2 regions of the Bordetella pertussis 18323 genome follow, and region 2 is predicted to be linked to the other one. Evidence: riboswitches for the same ligand, from Rfam matches in the RefSeq annotation. Region 2 holds a riboswitch; the other holds the start of a gene.

Region 1 (8,194 bases), 1.3 Mb from region 2:
GGCCGTGCATGCGCTGGCCTATCCGCTGGGCGGCGTTTTCCACGTGCCGCACGGCCTGTCCAATGCATTGATGTTCGGCGCGGTGCTGCGTTTCAACCTGCCGCAGGCCGGCGCCGCCTATGCCCAGCTTGCGCAGATCGCCTGTCCGCAGGTCGACGGCCCGCAGCAGGCGCGCGCCGAAGGATTCGTGCAGGAAATGGCCAGCCTGGGGCCGCGTCTGGGGCTGCCGCGGCGCCTGGCCGAAGTCGGGGTGGCCGAACGCGATCTGCCCATGCTCGCGCAACAGGCCATGCAGCAACAGCGTTTGCTGGTCAACAACCCCAGGGAGCTCGGCTACGACGACGCCTTGCGCCTTTACCGGGAGGCGCTGTGAACGATAGCGCGGGCCAGGCCCCGCGTCCGCAACGGTGGCAGCGGGCCGGCTTCGGCCATTTCGAGGCCATGCCGGTACGCTGGATGGATTGCGACATGTATGGGCATGTCAACAACGTCGTGTATTACGCCTACTTCGATACGGCGGTGAATCGCTACCTGGCGTCGGCCGGTCAGCTCGACCCGCAGGCGGGCGCCGTGATCGGCCTGGTCGTGGAAACGCACTGCAATTTCCACGCGCCGGCCGAGTTCCCGGAAACATTGCAGATCGGCCTGCGCGTGGCCCACGTGGGGCGCAGCAGCGTGCGCTACGAGCTGGGCGTGTTCCGCCCCGGCGACGAACTGTGCACGGCCCAGGGCCACTTCGTGCATGTCTACGTCGACCGCGCCAGCCGCCGCCCCGTGGCGCTGCCAGCCGGCCTGCGGGCCTGCCTGGGCCGGCTGGCGGCGGCCGGGCGCGCTTGAGGCGCGCGCCGCTGGCCGCCTGCCTGCCGTCTACGTGCCGGCGCCGGCCGTCACCGCTTCGGCAACCAGCTGGGCGGTCGCGGCCGACAGCGTCCATCCGAGGTGGCCATGGCCGGTGTTGTAGAACACGCCCGGCCGCTTGCCGGGCCCGACGCGCGGCAGCATGCTGGGCAGCATGGGCCGCAGGCCCGCCCAGGGCACGACGCGGCTGGTCGAGACCTGCGGAAAATACCGGCGCACCCATGCGACCAGCGGTTCGACGCGGTCGGCGCGGATATCGCGATTGAAGCCGTTGAATTCGGCGGTGCCGGCCACCCGGAACCGGCCGGCGCCGAGCCGGCTGGTCACGATCTTGGCGCGGTCGTCCAGCAGGCTGGTCCAGGGCGCGCCGGCCTGGCTGGCCTCGTCGTCCAGGCTCACCGTGATCGAATATCCCTTGACCGGATAGATGTTGACGCGGTCGCCCACCATGCTGGCGAAGCGGCGGCTGCCCACGCCCGCGCAGATCACCACCTTGTCGTAGCGTTCGACGTCTTCGGCGGTCGTGATGGCGATGGCGCCGCCGCGATGGTCGATGCCGCTGACTGGCGTTTCGTAGCGGAACAGCGCGCCGTGCCGCGCGGCGGCCCGGGCCAGGCCAGTGGTGAACTTGTGGATGTCGCCGGTGGAGTCCGACTCGGTAAAGAAGCCGCCGTAGAAGTCGCCCTGCAGGGCCGGTTCGATGGCGCGCATTTCCTCGGGCGATACGGGCCGCCGCTCCAGCCCGCCGGCGCGCAGCAGGGCGTTGACCCGCAAGGCGCTGTCGTACTCCCGCCTGCTGGCATAGAAGTGCAGGATGCCGCGCCGCTCATGATCGAAATCGATCCGTTCGCGGGCCGCGATGTCGAACAGATGCTGGCGCGCGGCGATGGCCAGCCGCACGGTTTCTATGGTGTTGGCTTCGTAGCGGGGGATCTGGCGCAGGAACTCTCCCAGCCACGAGTACTTGTGCCAGCTGGGCCGGGGATTGAGCAGCAGCGGGGCGTCGCGCCGCAGCATCCAGCGCAGGCCCTTGAAGAGCGTGGAGCGGCTGTTCCAGACCTCGGCGTTGCTGGCCGAGAGCTGCCCGCCGTTGGCGAACGAGGTTTCCATCGCGCTATAGCGGTGGCGGTCGAACACCGTGACCTGGTGATCGCGCAAGGCGAGCGCATAGGCGGTGGTGACGCCGGTGATGCCGGCGCCGATGACGGCGATTCGAGACATGGTCGTGGTCCCAGAGGAGGTTGGCGTCTGCCGGCCATCGGAATGGCCCGGCCGCAACCCCATCTGTCCATTTACCTGAGAGCTTCACCCGTGCGCCGCTGCAAACGCGCCAGGGATCCCCTTCGGTGGGCGCCGTACCGCGCGCCACTCTCCAGATGTTCCAGCAGGTCGGTCCTTTTGCCTGAGAGTTTCCGGGGTGGTTGCTCCGTCGGCGCCGTCCGCTGGACGGTCTCTCCCGAACTGCACGTTGGTGGAACCGGCACAAGTTACAGCGATTGCGCCGGCAGGACAAGACGCGGGCGCGCATCCAAGGGGAAACCCTGGCCACGCGCGGGCGGCGCCCTCAGACCGGTTCGGCGTCCACGTCGTACGTGAAGAGCCACTCGTATCTTTCGCGTACCCGGGCCTCGCTCCATTGCTGTTCGACATAGGCGGCCGCGCCGGCCGCGTGCGCCAGCTCCGGGTTGTGGAAGCGCTTGGCGTTCTCGGCCGAGCCGCGCACCACGCGCGCCGTGCGCTCGACGCGCAGATCCTGGTAGCGGACCAGCGCCTGCCGCGCATCGGCGCGCATGCCGTCGAGGCAGCGCGCCAGCACGTAGCCGTCCTCGATGGCCATGGCCGCGCCCGAGGCCAGCATCGGCAGGGTCGGGTGGCAGGCGTCGCCCAGCAGGGTGATGCGCCCGCTGGTCCAGCGCGCCAGGGGCTCGCGCAGCATCATCGCCCACTTGAAGGGCGTATCCAGCGCATGGATCAGCGTCTGCACGTCCTCGTGCCAGCCGGCGAAATCCCGCGCGCATTCCGCGATCGTGCCCTGCTGTGTCCAGGACTCGACCTGCCAGTCGTCGCGCTCCAGGATGCCGACGAAGTTCACCAGTTCGCCGCGGCGCAGCGGGTAGTGGATGACATGGGCGCCGGGGCCGACCCAGTTGACGGCATACGGCTCGCGCAAATGCGGCGGCAGCTTGTGCGCCGGGATGACGCCGCGCCAGGCCAGCGCGCCGGAGAAGCGCGCCTGGTCCTGGCCATGCAGGGCGGCGCGCACGCGCGAGTGCACGCCATCGGCGCCCACCAGGATATCGGCCTGGCGCGTGCTGCCGTCGGCCAGCGTGACGCTGGCCGCGGCATCGTCCTTCGCGACGCTCTCGACCCGGGCGCCCAGTTCGATGGCCTGCGGATCGCGCGCCAGCACGGCTTCGGCCAGCACGCGGTGCAGGTCGGCGCGGTAGATGGTCAGGTACGGGTAGCCATAGCGCTCGACGGACTGCGCGCCCAGGTCGAACAGCGGCCAGGTCTGGCCGGTGTTCCACAGGCGGATGCGCTTGCCGGACGCCGGGCTGGCCACCTGTTCCAGGGCCGCGCCCAGGCCCAGCTGGTACAGCACGCGGTTGGCGTTGGCGCTGAGCTGGATGCCCGCGCCCAGTTCGCGCAGCTGCGCGGCCTGTTCCAGCACGCGGACCTGGAAACCGCGCGCCTGCAGGGCCAGCGCGGCGGTCAGGCCGCCCAGGCCGGCGCCGGCGATCAGGATCCGGGGGGAGGAGGTGTCGGGCATCGTGGGTTGTCCTTCTGTGTCGCGTATGCGTAGGCGCGGTTACTGGGGCTTGACGCCCGCGCTGCGGACCACGCCGGTCCATTTGTCGAGGTCGGCGCGGATCGCCTGGGCGAACTCCTGCGGGGTGTCGCCGACCGGCTCCAGGCCCAGCGCGCTGAGCTGCTTGATGACCTCGGGATCCTTGGCGGCGGCGGCCAGCGCGTCGGTCAGGGCCTGCACCGCCGGCGCGGGGGTGCCGGCCGGCGCCAGCAGGCCGAACCAGGAGTAGGCCTCGAAGGGCTTGCCGATCGTCTCCGCGACGGTGGGCACCTCGGGCAGGCCGCTGTAGCGCTGGCTGCCGGTGACGGCGTAGGCGCGCAGCTTGCCGGCGCGGATCTGCGGCGTCAGCAGCGTGACCGTATCGAAGAACAGATCGACCTGGCCGCCCATGACGTCGGTCAGGGCCGGCGCGCCGCCGCGGTAGGGCACGTGCAGCATGCGGGCGCCGGCCTCGCTCTTGAACATCTCGGCGGTCAGGTGGCCGATGGAGCCGGTGCCGGCCGAGGCCACGCTCAGGTCATGGTTCTTGGCGTAGTCGCGCAGCTGGCCGATGTCCTTGGGGCCCAGGTCGGGGCGGCTGACCAGGATCAGCGGGCCGCGCACGGCCATGCCGATGGGCGTGAAGGACTTGATCGGGTCGTACTGCAGGTTGGTGTAGAGGGCCGGCGCGACCACGATGCTGCTGGTGCCGCCCCACAGCAGGGTGTAGCCGTCGGGCTTGGCGCGGGTGACCACGGTGGTGCCGACGCTGCCGCCGGCGCCGGCGCGGTTCTCGACGATGACGGGCTGGCCCAGCTTGTCGGCCATGACGGCGCCGAACAGGCGCGCGCTGGTGTCGGTCGGGCCGCCGGGCGGGAAGGGCACGACCAGGGGCACGGGCTTGGCGGGGAACGTCTCGGCGGCCGCCGGCGCGGCCGGGCCCAGGGCCAGGCTGGCGGTGGCGGCCAGCGCCAGCACGGCGCGCAGCGTCATGGTCAAAGCGGGCGAACTCGTCATGTCTCGTCTCCTGTGTCTCTTGTGGCAATGAGGCCTCGCATGGGCCGATGGGCTTATTTCACCGCATCGGATTAAATAAGTAAAAGAACAATATTGGATAAATTGACAAGCATTGCTTGTTAATATGAATGCCTGTTTCCCCCCCGGCCGGCCGACCATGAACTTCTCCTTTCGCCAGATGCGCGCCTTTCTCGCGGTGGCGCGCCATGCCAGTTTCACCAAGGCGGCCGAACAGCTGCACATCTCGCAGGCCGGGCTGAGCGCCATGGTGCGCGACCTGGAAACGCAGCTGGGCAGCCGGCTGTTCGAGCGCACCACGCGCGCGGTCCGCCTGACGCCGGCGGGCCAGAGCCTGCTGCCGGTGGCGCAGCGCGCGGTGCAGGACCTGGGCGCGGCGGTGGCGCAACTGGGGGCCCTGGGCGCCGGCGGACGTGACCGCCTGCGCATCGGCGTGACGCCGTTGATCGCCTGCAGCGTGATCCCGGATGTGCTCAAGCGTTTCCAGGCGCTGGCGCCGCAGGTGCGCGTGGAAGTGATGGACCTGGATCGCAGCCTGATCGCCGCCCGGGTGGAAAGCGGCGACCTGGACGCCGGCTTCGGCGCCTTCTTCACGCGCGCGGCCGGCATACGGCGGCAAACCGTTTTCCCGGCCCGGCTGGCGCTGGCCGTGCCGCGCGTGGAGGGCGAGCGGCGCCGGTCGGTGCGCTGGCCCCAGATCGACCGCGACGGGCTGATCGCCTTGCCCGACGAGAATCCGATCCAGCGCCTGGTCAACCGGCACCTGGGCGTGCAGGGCGATGCGCCGGCGCGCGTGGTCACGCACCTGGAAACGGTATTGGCCATGGTCGAGGCGGGGCTGGGCTAGGTGTGAACTGTCAATAGGTTGTATTTGTCCAGGTTGAGTCTGGAGATGGGTACAGCGCGCCCGATGCCTTGGTGGGGTCGATGCCAGTTGTAGTGGTGTAGCCAGGATTTCATGGCATCGGCTCGGTGTTGGGAGTTCTGGTAGGTGTGAGCGTAAGCCCACTCACGCAAGGCCGACTGGATGAAGCGTTCGGCCTTGCCATTGGTCTGTGGGCGGTAAGGTCGGGTAAAGCGGTGCTTGATGCCCAGCTCATGGCACAGCGCGGCGAAGGCGCGGCTGCGAAAGGCCGAGCCATTGTCGGTGAGCAAGCGCTGGATGGTCACGCCCAGGCGCTGGTAGTAGGCCACTGCGTCCTTGAGGAACTGGACGGCGCTGGGGAAGCGCTCGTCGGGGTGGATGTCGGTGAAGGCCACGCGGGCGTGGTCATCGATGGCCACGAAGACGAAGTCCCAGCCGGCCCCCTCAACGGTATCGCGTCGGTTGCCCGTGACCCGGTGGCCAGGGCGCTGGATACGTCCCAGCTTCTTGATGTCGATGTGCAGCAGATCGCCGGGGGCCTGATGCTCGTAGCGCACCACCGGCTCGGCCGGCTCCAGGTCGGCCAGGTGCGACAGACCGGCGCGGGCCAGGACGCGGCTGACGGTGCTGGCTGACACGCCCAGCGCCTGGGCGATGCGCGCTTGGGTCAGCCGCTTGCGGCGCAGCTCCACGATAGCCAGCGCCTTGGCCGGCGCAATCGCTCGGGGCGAGACCGTCGGGCGCGAGGACGCATCGGCCAAGCCCGCCTGGCCCTGAGCCAGGAAGCGGCCCAGCCATTTGCGCACAGTCGGCGCGGTGACCCCATAGGCGCGGGCCGCTTCAGGCACACAAACTTGATGGGCGATCAATTGCTGGACCATTTCGAGTCGACGTAGGAAGGTCAATCGGGCATGCTTATGGGTGTTCATCCGGCCGGGCTCCTTGAGTGAACTGGGGGGGTGGCGATTTCCAGTTTCTCAAATCCGGTTCGGATGAACCATGCATACAACCTATTGAATCTTCACAGCTAGGCCGTGGTGCCGTCGTTCGCCGCGGTGGCGCGCCGGCGCTGGCGCGTCAGCCTGGTGCCGGTGGCGCCGCGCGTGGCGGTCGATTACTACTGCATCATGCGGGCCGGGCAGGGGGATGGCGAGCGCATCGACGCCTTCGCGCAATGCTTCGGCTCGGTGGCGGCCGAACACATGGGCGCCACGGCCGCGCGCTAGATGCGGGCTTGCGCCGTGCGCCGCGACAGCGTCTCGGCGGCTTCCTTGCGCTCGCTGTAGCGATCGACCAGGTACGGCGACGCGTCGCGCGTGAGCAAGGTGAACTTCATCAGCTCCTCGGCCACGTCGACCACCCGGTCATAGTAAGGCGAAGGCTGCATGCGTCCCGCCTCGTCGAACTCCTGGTAGGCCTTGGCCACCGACGATTGGTTCGGGATGGTCAGCATGCGCATCCAGCGGCCCAGCACCCGCATCTGGTTCACGGCGTTGAATGACTGGGATCCCCCCGATACCTGCATGACCGCCAGCGTCTTGCCCTGGGTCGGGCGCATCGCGCCCATCGACAGCGGGATCCAGTCGATCTGCGTCTTCATCAGGCCGCTCATGGCGCCGTGCCGCTCCGGCGAACTCCAGATCATGCCTTCGGCCCACCGGACCAGCTCATGCAGCTCACGGACCTTGGGATGGTCCTCGCTGGCGTCGTCGACCAGCGGCAGCCCGGACGGGTTGAACAGCCGGGTCTCGCCGCCCAGCGCCCGGCGCAGCCGCGCGGCTTCCTCCGCGACCAGGCGGCTATAGGAGCGCTCGCGCAACGACCCATACAGCAGCAGGAAGCGCGGGGCATGCGTGGCGCGCCCGGGCGGGAACAGCTCGGCCGCGCTCGGCTGCTTGAACCGTGACGGATCGATATTGGGCAGATCGGCGAGAACCTCAGACACGGTTGCCGTCCGCATCGATGACGGGCTGCCCGTCCTCCTTGTCGAAGGCGCCGCGCTGGGGCCGGGACAGGAGATCCAGAACGGTTTCCGACGGCCGGCACAGACGCGTTCCCAGTGGGGTTGTCACGATGGGGCGATTGATCAGGATCGGGTACTGGAGCATGAAATCGATCAGCTGCTCGTCTGTCCATTTCGGATCCGACAAACCGAGCTCGTCGTAAGGCGTGCCCTTTTGCCTGAGCAGGTCGCGCACCGGCATCCCCATGGCGACGATCAACGACCGCAGCGTTGCGGCGTCGGGCGGCGTCTTCAGATATTCGATGATGGCCGGCTACTCGCCGCTGTTGCGAATCAGCCCGAGCACATTGCGCGATGTCGCGCAGGCCGGGTTGTGATAGATCGTGATGGAAGTCATGACACACCTCTGTTGATGCAAGACTAGGGCTTGATTGGGTCGGGCCGCGCGCGCAGCACGAGCAGCGCGGCGCAGGCTGCCAGGCCTATGCCCCCGGATAGCCACAAAGCGTTGGCGCGCCAGGCGTCCAGCGCCAGGCCGAAGAGAAATGGCGCCAGCGCCTGCGCGACCCGCGCCGGCATCATCAGCCAGCCTTGGCGCGCGCCATAGCCCCGGGGGCCGAACAGCGCCAGCGGCAACGTGCCTTTGGCGATGGTCAGGATGCCGTTGCCCGCCCCATGCAGGATG
Region 2 (8,194 bases):
TTCCATTACGGAAAGAATCTGTTGAAACTGGATGGAAAAAACAACGATCGGCCCGATGATTCCGGTCACCGAAGCGCTTTCCATAAGTATTTTTGGTATGTCTCGAATGCCAAACTGGCTAGACCAATATAGTCCGATCACCGCGCAGTAAATCGTGACGACGCCCGCGGCTTCGGTCGGGCTAAACAGGCCCGAATACAGGCCGACAAACAAAAGCGCGATAGCGATAAAGGCTGGGGTTGCCCCAAGCACCGAGGTTCCTACTTCTTTAAAGTAGCCATCTGTGGATTTCGATGCGGGCTCATACTGACGCGTACGCATGATCGACACGAAAAATATGAACAGCAGTATGAGTATGCCTGGCAATATCGCTGCCAGATTCAGCTCAACCGGAGAAACGTTAACCGTCAAGCTATAAATGATGATGATGGTGCTTGGCGGAATGAGTCCGCCAAGGATTCCGCCGGCGGCTACCGTCGCGCCTCCTCGTCGCATGGGAATTTGGGCCCGTTTAAATTCCGGAGCCATCAACTTGCCCATGGTCGCTGCAGCGGCTGCACTCGAACCACTAATGGCGCAAAACATGCCACTGGCCAGCACCGAGGTGGCTGCCGTTCGACCTGGCACGGCACGGATAACCGCGCGCGAAAATTTGATCAATTGTTGTGAAACGCCGCCCGCGGTGAGTAGATCCCCCGTAGCAATAAATAAAGGTACTGCCAGGAATGTATAGTTCTTTAACGAATCAATGGACGTCAATCCCATACTCATCAAAGGATAATCAATTACCCAATAAGATGTTGCCGCCACCCACACAGCAAGCAAGAGGACCATCGGCGTGCCGAGAATGAACAGCGCTATACAAAAAAATGAAATTAGTAAGAGCATAAATAGTCCCGACAATTAATTTCAGCTGACTCAAGCGCTCAAATAATTATTAATTCGCTCGTTTTCAAGAAAGTCCCACTGAAACAGAACCAGCCATAACCGCTGAACAATTCTCAACATTGAAAAGGCCCAACCCAGGGGTACCCCCAAATTGATGATCCATGCGGGAATAGGCGTACTCATGACCATTTGCTCGGTCACAAAATTGCTCGAGATAAGTTCGGCCGTACTCCAGAACACGACGGCGCCAATGGCCAGCCATAGAATTGCATCGATGACTTCCAATACTCTTCTGACAGGCGCAGGAAGGGAGTTTCTGATCTTTGTGAAGCCCAGGTTGGTTCCGTAGCGACAATGCCTTGCCATGGCAAACCAAGATAGCCAGATAAATGAGTACATCGCAATCTCAGGCCCCCACAAGTTGCTTGCTCTTGGAAAATGGCTCTGCGAATAGTCTCTCCGCCCACCAGACAGATGAGTATGAGATAAGTGACTATCATCACCGAGTTCTCTATTCTCAGGAGAACCCGGTCAAGATTGGCGTTTGTGCAAATCTTCTTCAGCGTCATCTTTTCCCGCCGCTTTTAGTATTCAAATTTTTGATGCATTGGCGAATTGCAGAGACGTGCTTATGTCCACCACTTCTCGGCCATTAATTCTGTACTTGATGTATTTTTGGCATACTCGCTCAGGGCACCGTAGACATCGATTCCTGCAATGTCATCAAGTTGCTTTCTCAGATTTGCATACAACTGTGAGTTGTTTTCAACCGAGCCGCTCTCCTTGAACGCTGCGTGCTGCTCGTGGCTCAGTTTTATCTGGCGGATTTTGCCTCGTTGATACGCGGAATCAGGAGATGGGTTGGGGCCAATACCTACTAGCGTAGACTCGGCAATAATCGAAGTTTGGTATGCTTCGACCATGCTCTCGTATGCAGATTCGTAGATCAGCTCTTGCAAGCGCTCAGGCAGTTTGTCAAAAGTCTTGGCTGCCATGAAAATCATCGAATAGCCTGGACAAAACTGAACGTCAATATCCTGAGACAAGACCGAGTACATACCGAACCCCGCGGCAGCGCTTGGGTAGGTTTCTGTCGCGTCCACCAACCCAGACTTCAAACCCTCCAGCAGTTCTCCCCAGGCTAATGGGATGGGTGCCATCCCCATACTCTTGGCGAAATTGCTGATCATCTCGCTATTCGTAATTCGGATCTTGGCGCCGTTGAGTGCATCGGGCGATGTGATATCCGCTGCCTCGGAATATTTTTTGCCCATCATAATGTTGCGCATACTTCCGCTTGCATACAGAGGCACCACGCCGTATTTGTTTCGCAGCACGTCGCGATACAGGCGATTCGATTCTTTACTCAACAAAAAATTATGATAGGCGACTCGGCTTTTCCAAAGAAATGGCCAGTCCAACGCGACGGAATACGGCATGGTTGCGCCGGTATTCTGAAAGGTCGAGGAACCCATGTGCAGAATGCCACTCATTACTCGCTGAGCACACTGATCTTCAGAGCACGCCTGGGCTTTATCAATCAGCTGAATTGCAATCTCGCCATCCGATTTTCGCTGGACGCGCTCCACGAAGTCGTAAATACCAGGAGCTGTATACTCTGCCGCTGACGGAGTATAAATAGTGCCGAATCTGAATCGGTAAGCCGCCTTTGCTTCCGATTTGGCAAAAGAATTAAACGGTGCGAGGACCGCGGCGGCACCGGCTCCAGCCGTCAGAATGGTGCCCATGCCAAGACCAGTCAACTTGCGCAGCGTGCTACGGCGCATACTGTTGTGATTGCTGTGTGTCATACCTCGTCTCCGTTAATTTATTAGATAGGCACATGAATGCCTGAGCCAAGATCACGGGTATTCAAATACACCTTGCGCTCCAGCAGCCGCAGTTGATCCTGTTTACGTGTGACTTTGTCTGTATAACTACCTACTGCAAACAACTTGGTGGTTCCGCACTGGTCGGTGTGCATGACCATGATCTGCGAGCGGACCTCATAGCAGTTCTCCTCAGCAGCTCTAATGCGCACCATGCTGATATTTCTGGTGAAATCTCCCTTCATCCGAACATGCTGATAAATCAGCAGCATCAGATTACGTATTTCCTTGTAATCATGATCTAGCTGTGAAGATTCAATAGGTTGTATGCATGGTTCATCCGAACCGGATTTGAGAAACTGGAAATCGCCGACCCCCCAGTTCACTCAAGGAGCCCGGCCGGATGAACACCCATAAGCATGCCCGATTGACCTTCCTACGTCGACTCGAAATGGTCCAGCAATTGATCGCCCATCAAGTTTGTGTGCCTGAAGCGGCCCGCGCCTATGGGGTCACCGCGCCGACTGTGCGCAAATGGCTGGGCCGCTTCCTGGCTCAGGGCCAGGCGGGCTTGGCCGATGCGTCCTCGCGCCCGACGGTCTCGCCCCGAGCGATTGCGCCGGCCAAGGCGCTGGCTATCGTGGAGCTGCGCCGCAAGCGGCTGACCCAAGCGCGCATCGCCCAGGCGCTGGGCGTGTCAGCCAGCACCGTCAGCCGCGTCCTGGCCCGCGCCGGTCTGTCGCACCTGGCCGACCTGGAGCCGGCCGAGCCGGTGGTGCGCTACGAGCATCAGGCCCCCGGCGATCTGCTGCACATCGACATCAAGAAGCTGGGACGTATCCAGCGCCCTGGCCACCGGGTCGCGGGCAACCGACGCGATACCGTTGAGGGGGCCGGCTGGGACTTCGTCTTCGTGGCCATCGATGACCACGCCCGCGTGGCCTTCACCGACATCCACCCCGACGAGCGCTTCCCCAGCGCCGTCCAGTTCCTCAAGGACGCAGTGGCCTACTACCAGCGCCTGGGCGTGACCATCCAGCGCTTGCTCACCGACAATGGCTCGGCCTTTCGCAGCCGCGCCTTCGCCGCGCTGTGCCATGAGCTGGGCATCAAGCACCGCTTTACCCGACCTTACCGCCCACAGACCAATGGCAAGGCCGAACGCTTCATCCAGTCGGCCTTGCGTGAGTGGGCTTACGCTCACACCTACCAGAACTCCCAACACCGAGCCGATGCCATGAAATCCTGGCTACACCACTACAACTGGCATCGACCCCACCAAGGCATCGGGCGCGCTGTACCCATCTCCAGACTCAACCTGGACGAATACAACCTATTGACAGTTCACATCTAGCCTGGCGGGCACGGCGCATGCGGGCAGGGCCGCGCGCCTATTGTTTTGGTAAATGGAAATGACTATCATTTGTCTTTACCAAATGCAAATGCCGGAGACCGCATGCCATACGTCCTGCCTGCCCTTTCGTATGCCTACGATGCGCTCGAGCCGCATATCGATGCACGCACGATGGAAATACACCATACGCGCCATCACCAGACCTACGTCAACGGCCTGAACGCCGCGCTCGAAGGCGCCGGCCTGGACAGCGAGGAGCCGGTCGAGCAACTGTTGCGCCGCATCCCGGCGCTGCCGCCGGGCATCCACGGCGCGGTGCGCAACCACGGCGGCGGCCATGCCAACCACAGCCTGTTGTGGACCGTCATGTCGCCGTCGGGCGGCGGCCGCCCGGATGGACGGCTGGCGGCCGACATCCAGGCCCAGCTGGGCGGGCACGACGCCTTCCAGGCGGCCTTCACGCAGGCCGCGCTGGGCCGATTCGGCAGCGGCTGGGCCTGGCTGACCGTCACGCCTGCCGGCCGCCTGCGGGTCGACAGCAGCGCCAACCAGGATTCGCCGCTCATGGAGGGCAACACCCCGATACTCGGCCTGGATGTCTGGGAGCACGCGTATTACCTCCAGTACCAGAACCGCCGCCCCGAATACATCGAGGCCTTCTACCGGGTGGTGGACTGGGCCGAAGTGGCGCGCCGCTACGAGATCGCCCTGGCCGAGCTCGGCCGGGAGGCCGCATGAATACCCACAGCCGCCACCGCGTCCGTCCGGCGCTCACCAGCGTCAGCGCCATGACCCTGGCGGTGCTGGTGGCCTGCCTGGCCTGCTACCAGCTGTGGGAGTTCCTCGACCGGCGCTGGCCGCACGTCGCCCTGGCCATGGCCGGCGGCATGGTGGCCGCCGGCGCCACCGCCCTGGGCGCGGTGCCGGTGCTCTTCTCCCAGACCCTGTCGCAGCGCGTGCAGGACTGCATGTTCGGCTTCGGCGCCGGCGTCATGCTGGCGGCCAGCGCCTTCTCGCTGGTGGTGCCGGGCATCGCCGCGGCCGGCGCGCAGGGCTACGGCCCCTGGGGGGCGGGCATCCTGGTGGGGGCGGCCATCCTGCTGGGCGGCGCGGTCCTGCTGGCCAGCGACAGGCTGCTGCCGCACGAGCACTTCATCAAGGGCAAGGAAGGGCGCGCCTCGCGCACCCTGCGCCGCACCTGGCTGTTCGTCTTCGCCATCATGCTGCACAACGTGCCCGAAGGCCTGGCCATCGGCGTGGGCTACGCGGGCAGCGACAGCCTGCGCGGCGCGGCGCTGGCAACCGGCATCGCCATCCAGGACGTGCCCGAAGGGCTGGTGGTGGCGCTGGCCTTGCTGGCCGCCGGCTACAGCCGTGCGTTCTCGGTGGCGCTGGGCATGCTGTCCGGCCTGGTCGAGCCGCTGGGCGCCATCGTGGGCGCGGCGGTGGTGGGCTGGTCGGCGGCGATGCTGCCGTGGGGGCTGGGTTTCGCGGCCGGCGCCATGCTGTTCGTCATCAGCCACGAGATCATCCCCGAGTCGCACCGCAAGGGGCATGAGGTGCCGGCCACCGCCGGCCTGATGCTGGGGTTCGTGCTGATGATGCTGCTCGATACCGCGCTGGGCTGAGGCGCCGAAACAGGGGCGGATCGGCGCCCATCCGGACGCTTTGCGGCATGGCGCTTTCGATGTATGCTTTGCGCGCTGTCACGCATGTCGCGGGAGAGAGCGGCCGATTGCGGCTGCCGCCGAAGGCGCAATTCGCCCGGAATCGCTCAGGTAACCCATACCGCGACTGCATCGAGTAGCGCCTGGCGCGCTCGAAACAGCACTCTGGAGAGACCTGGCGCGGCCACCTTCGCGGTGCGCAAGCAGCCCAGGCGCCGAAGGTGCAAACCCGCTCGCGCGGGGCAACTCTCAGGCAAAAGGACAGAGGGGCGGAAAATTCGACCGGTTCCCGGACGCTTTCCGCATCGGGGCCGGCATTCCGTAATCCTGGCAATGCTGCCGCTGGAGCCCTCGCATGTCCGCACCGCTCAAACGCACCCCCTTGGCCGAAGAACATCTTGCCGCCGGCGCCTGTATGGTCGACTTCGGCGGCTGGAACATGCCGCTGGCCTATGGCTCGCAACTGGAAGAGCACCACGCGGTGCGCCAGGACGCCGGCATGTTCGACGTCTCGCACATGCTCAACGTCGATGTCGGCGGCGCCGACGCCACCGCCTTCCTGCGCCGCCTGGTGGCCAACGACGTGGCCCGCCTGGCCACGCCGGGTAAGGCCCTGTACAGCTGCATGCTGAACCCGCAGGGCGGCATCATCGACGACCTCATCATCTACTACTTCGCGCCCGACCAATGGCGCGTGGTGGTCAACGCCGGCACGGCCGACAAGGACATCGCCTGGATGCAGCGCGTGGCCGCCGCCGACGGCTTCGATGTCGTGATCGCGCCGCGCCGCGACCTGGCCATGGTGGCGGTGCAGGGCCCCAACGCCCGCGCCAAGGTGTGGGCGGCCCGTCCCGCGTGGCAGGCGGCGTCCGAGCCGCTGGCGCCGTTCTCGGCCGCGGCCGTCGAGGCCGGCACGCTGGTGGCGCGTACCGGCTATACCGGCGAGGACGGGTTCGAAATCGTGCTGCCCGCCGACGCGGTGGTCCAGCTGTGGCGCGACCTGCTGGCGCAGGGCGTGCGGCCCTGCGGCCTGGGCGCGCGCGACACGCTGCGCCTGGAGGCGGGCATGAATCTCTACGGCCAGGACATGGACGAACTCGTCCATCCCGACCAGGCCGGCCTGAGCTGGACCGTTGCGCTCAAGGACGAGGCGCGCCGCTTCGTGGGGCGCGATGCCATCGAGCAGTTCGCCGTGCCGCGCGCCTTCGTCGGCCTGAAGCTGCAGGAGCGCGGCGTGATGCGCGCCCACATGCCGGTGCGCTGCGCGCAGGGCATGGGCGAGCTCACCAGCGGCACCATGTCGCCCACCCTGGGCGTGTCGGTGGGCTTTGCCCGCATGCCGGTGGGCGTGCAGCCCGGCGACGCCGTCGAGGTGGAAATCCGCGGCAAGTGGGTGCCCGCCCTGGTATGCAAATTGCCGTTCGTGCGTCACGGCAAAGCCGTCGAACACTCGTAAACTCGAGGCTTCCGCGCGGCCGTTGGCCGCCGGAGGCGCGCAAACTTTCTCCATTCCCACTGAATTGCCAGAGGAGCTCCCATGAGCCTGCCCACCGATCGCAAGTACACCGAGTCCCACGAATGGGTCCAAGCCGAAGGCGATGTGTTCGTCGTCGGCATCACCGACAACGCCCAGGAGCAGCTGGGCGATCTGGTCTTCGTCGGCGACGTCAAGGTCGGCGCCACGCTGAAGGCCGGCGAAACCGCCGGCGTGGTCGAGTCGGTCAAGGCCGCCTCGGACATTTATGCGCCGGTCGACGGCGAGATCGTCGCGTTCAACGACGAACTCGAAGCCAACCCCAGCCTGATCAACGAATCGGCCTATACCGCCTGGATCTTCAAGATCAAGCCGGCCAACGCGGCCGACCTGGACAAGCTGCTTGACGCGGCCGGCTACCAGGCCGTCGCCGGCTGACAGGCCGCAACGGGCCGGCCCGCGGGCCGGCCCCGCCTCCCCGTTATTTCGAGAAAACCATGTCGCGCGCCCCTGACACCCATTCCGATTTCATTCCCCGCCATATCGGCCCCTCCGACGAGGACCAGGCCACGATGCTGGTCGCCATCGGCGCAGCCAGCCTGGATGCCCTGATCGACGAAGTCGTGCCGCCCCGCATCCGCAGCCGCGCGCCACTGGCGCTGCCCGCCGCGCGCAGCGAAACCGATGTGCTGCAGGACCTGAAGCGGATTGCCGCGCGCAACCAGATCTATCGCAACTACATCGGCCAGGGTTACTACGGCACGCACACGCCCAACGTGGTGTTGCGCAATGTGCTCGAGAACCCGGCCTGGTACACCGCCTACACGCCGTATCAGCCCGAAATCTCGCAGGGCCGCCTGGAGGCGCTGCTCAATTACCAGACCATGGTCGCCGACCTGACCGGCCTGGACATCTCCAACGCCTCGCTGCTGGATGAAGGCACCGCCGCGGCCGAGGCCATGACGCTGGCGCGCCGCGGCAG

The links. Region 2 has a riboswitch for glycine ahead of gcvT (glycine cleavage system aminomethyltransferase GcvT). Riboswitches for the same ligand answer to the same signal wherever they lie in the genome.
Region 1: another riboswitch for glycine. It lies ahead of BN118_RS11245 (D-amino acid dehydrogenase); the one in region 2 lies ahead of gcvT (glycine cleavage system aminomethyltransferase GcvT).

The regions. Positions count from the first base shown of each region.
Region 1 is NC_018518.1:2,370,205-2,378,398, reverse strand. Features, by position in the region: gene BN118_RS11255 (iron-containing alcohol dehydrogenase) at 1-373, shown strand, start outside; gene BN118_RS11250 (acyl-CoA thioesterase) at 370-837, shown strand; gene BN118_RS11245 (D-amino acid dehydrogenase) at 868-2,079, opposite strand; glycine riboswitch at 2,239-2,327, opposite strand; gene BN118_RS11240 (FAD-dependent monooxygenase) at 2,423-3,628, opposite strand; gene BN118_RS11235 (Bug family tripartite tricarboxylate transporter substrate binding protein) at 3,668-4,663, opposite strand; gene BN118_RS11230 (LysR family transcriptional regulator) at 4,821-5,528, shown strand; gene BN118_RS11225 (IS481-like element IS481 family transposase) at 5,525-6,475, opposite strand; gene BN118_RS11220 (hypothetical protein) at 6,581-6,772, shown strand; gene arsH (arsenical resistance protein ArsH) at 6,769-7,491, opposite strand; partial or broken gene arsC (arsenate reductase (glutaredoxin)) at 7,484-7,906, opposite strand; gene BN118_RS11205 (MFS transporter) at 7,930-8,194, opposite strand, start outside.
Region 2 is NC_018518.1:3,692,613-3,700,806, forward strand. Features, by position in the region: gene BN118_RS17485 (TRAP transporter large permease) at 1-888, opposite strand, end outside; gene BN118_RS20960 (TRAP transporter small permease) at 919-1,287, opposite strand; gene BN118_RS17495 (TRAP transporter substrate-binding protein) at 1,518-2,699, opposite strand; gene BN118_RS17500 (aromatic-ring-hydroxylating dioxygenase subunit beta) at 2,720-3,103, opposite strand; gene BN118_RS17505 (IS481-like element IS481 family transposase) at 3,121-4,071, shown strand; gene BN118_RS17510 (superoxide dismutase) at 4,174-4,809, shown strand; gene BN118_RS17515 (ZIP family metal transporter) at 4,806-5,699, shown strand; glycine riboswitch at 5,780-5,872, shown strand; glycine riboswitch at 5,894-6,013, shown strand; gene gcvT (glycine cleavage system aminomethyltransferase GcvT) at 6,094-7,194, shown strand; gene gcvH (glycine cleavage system protein GcvH) at 7,276-7,650, shown strand; gene gcvP (aminomethyl-transferring glycine dehydrogenase) at 7,710-8,194, shown strand, end outside.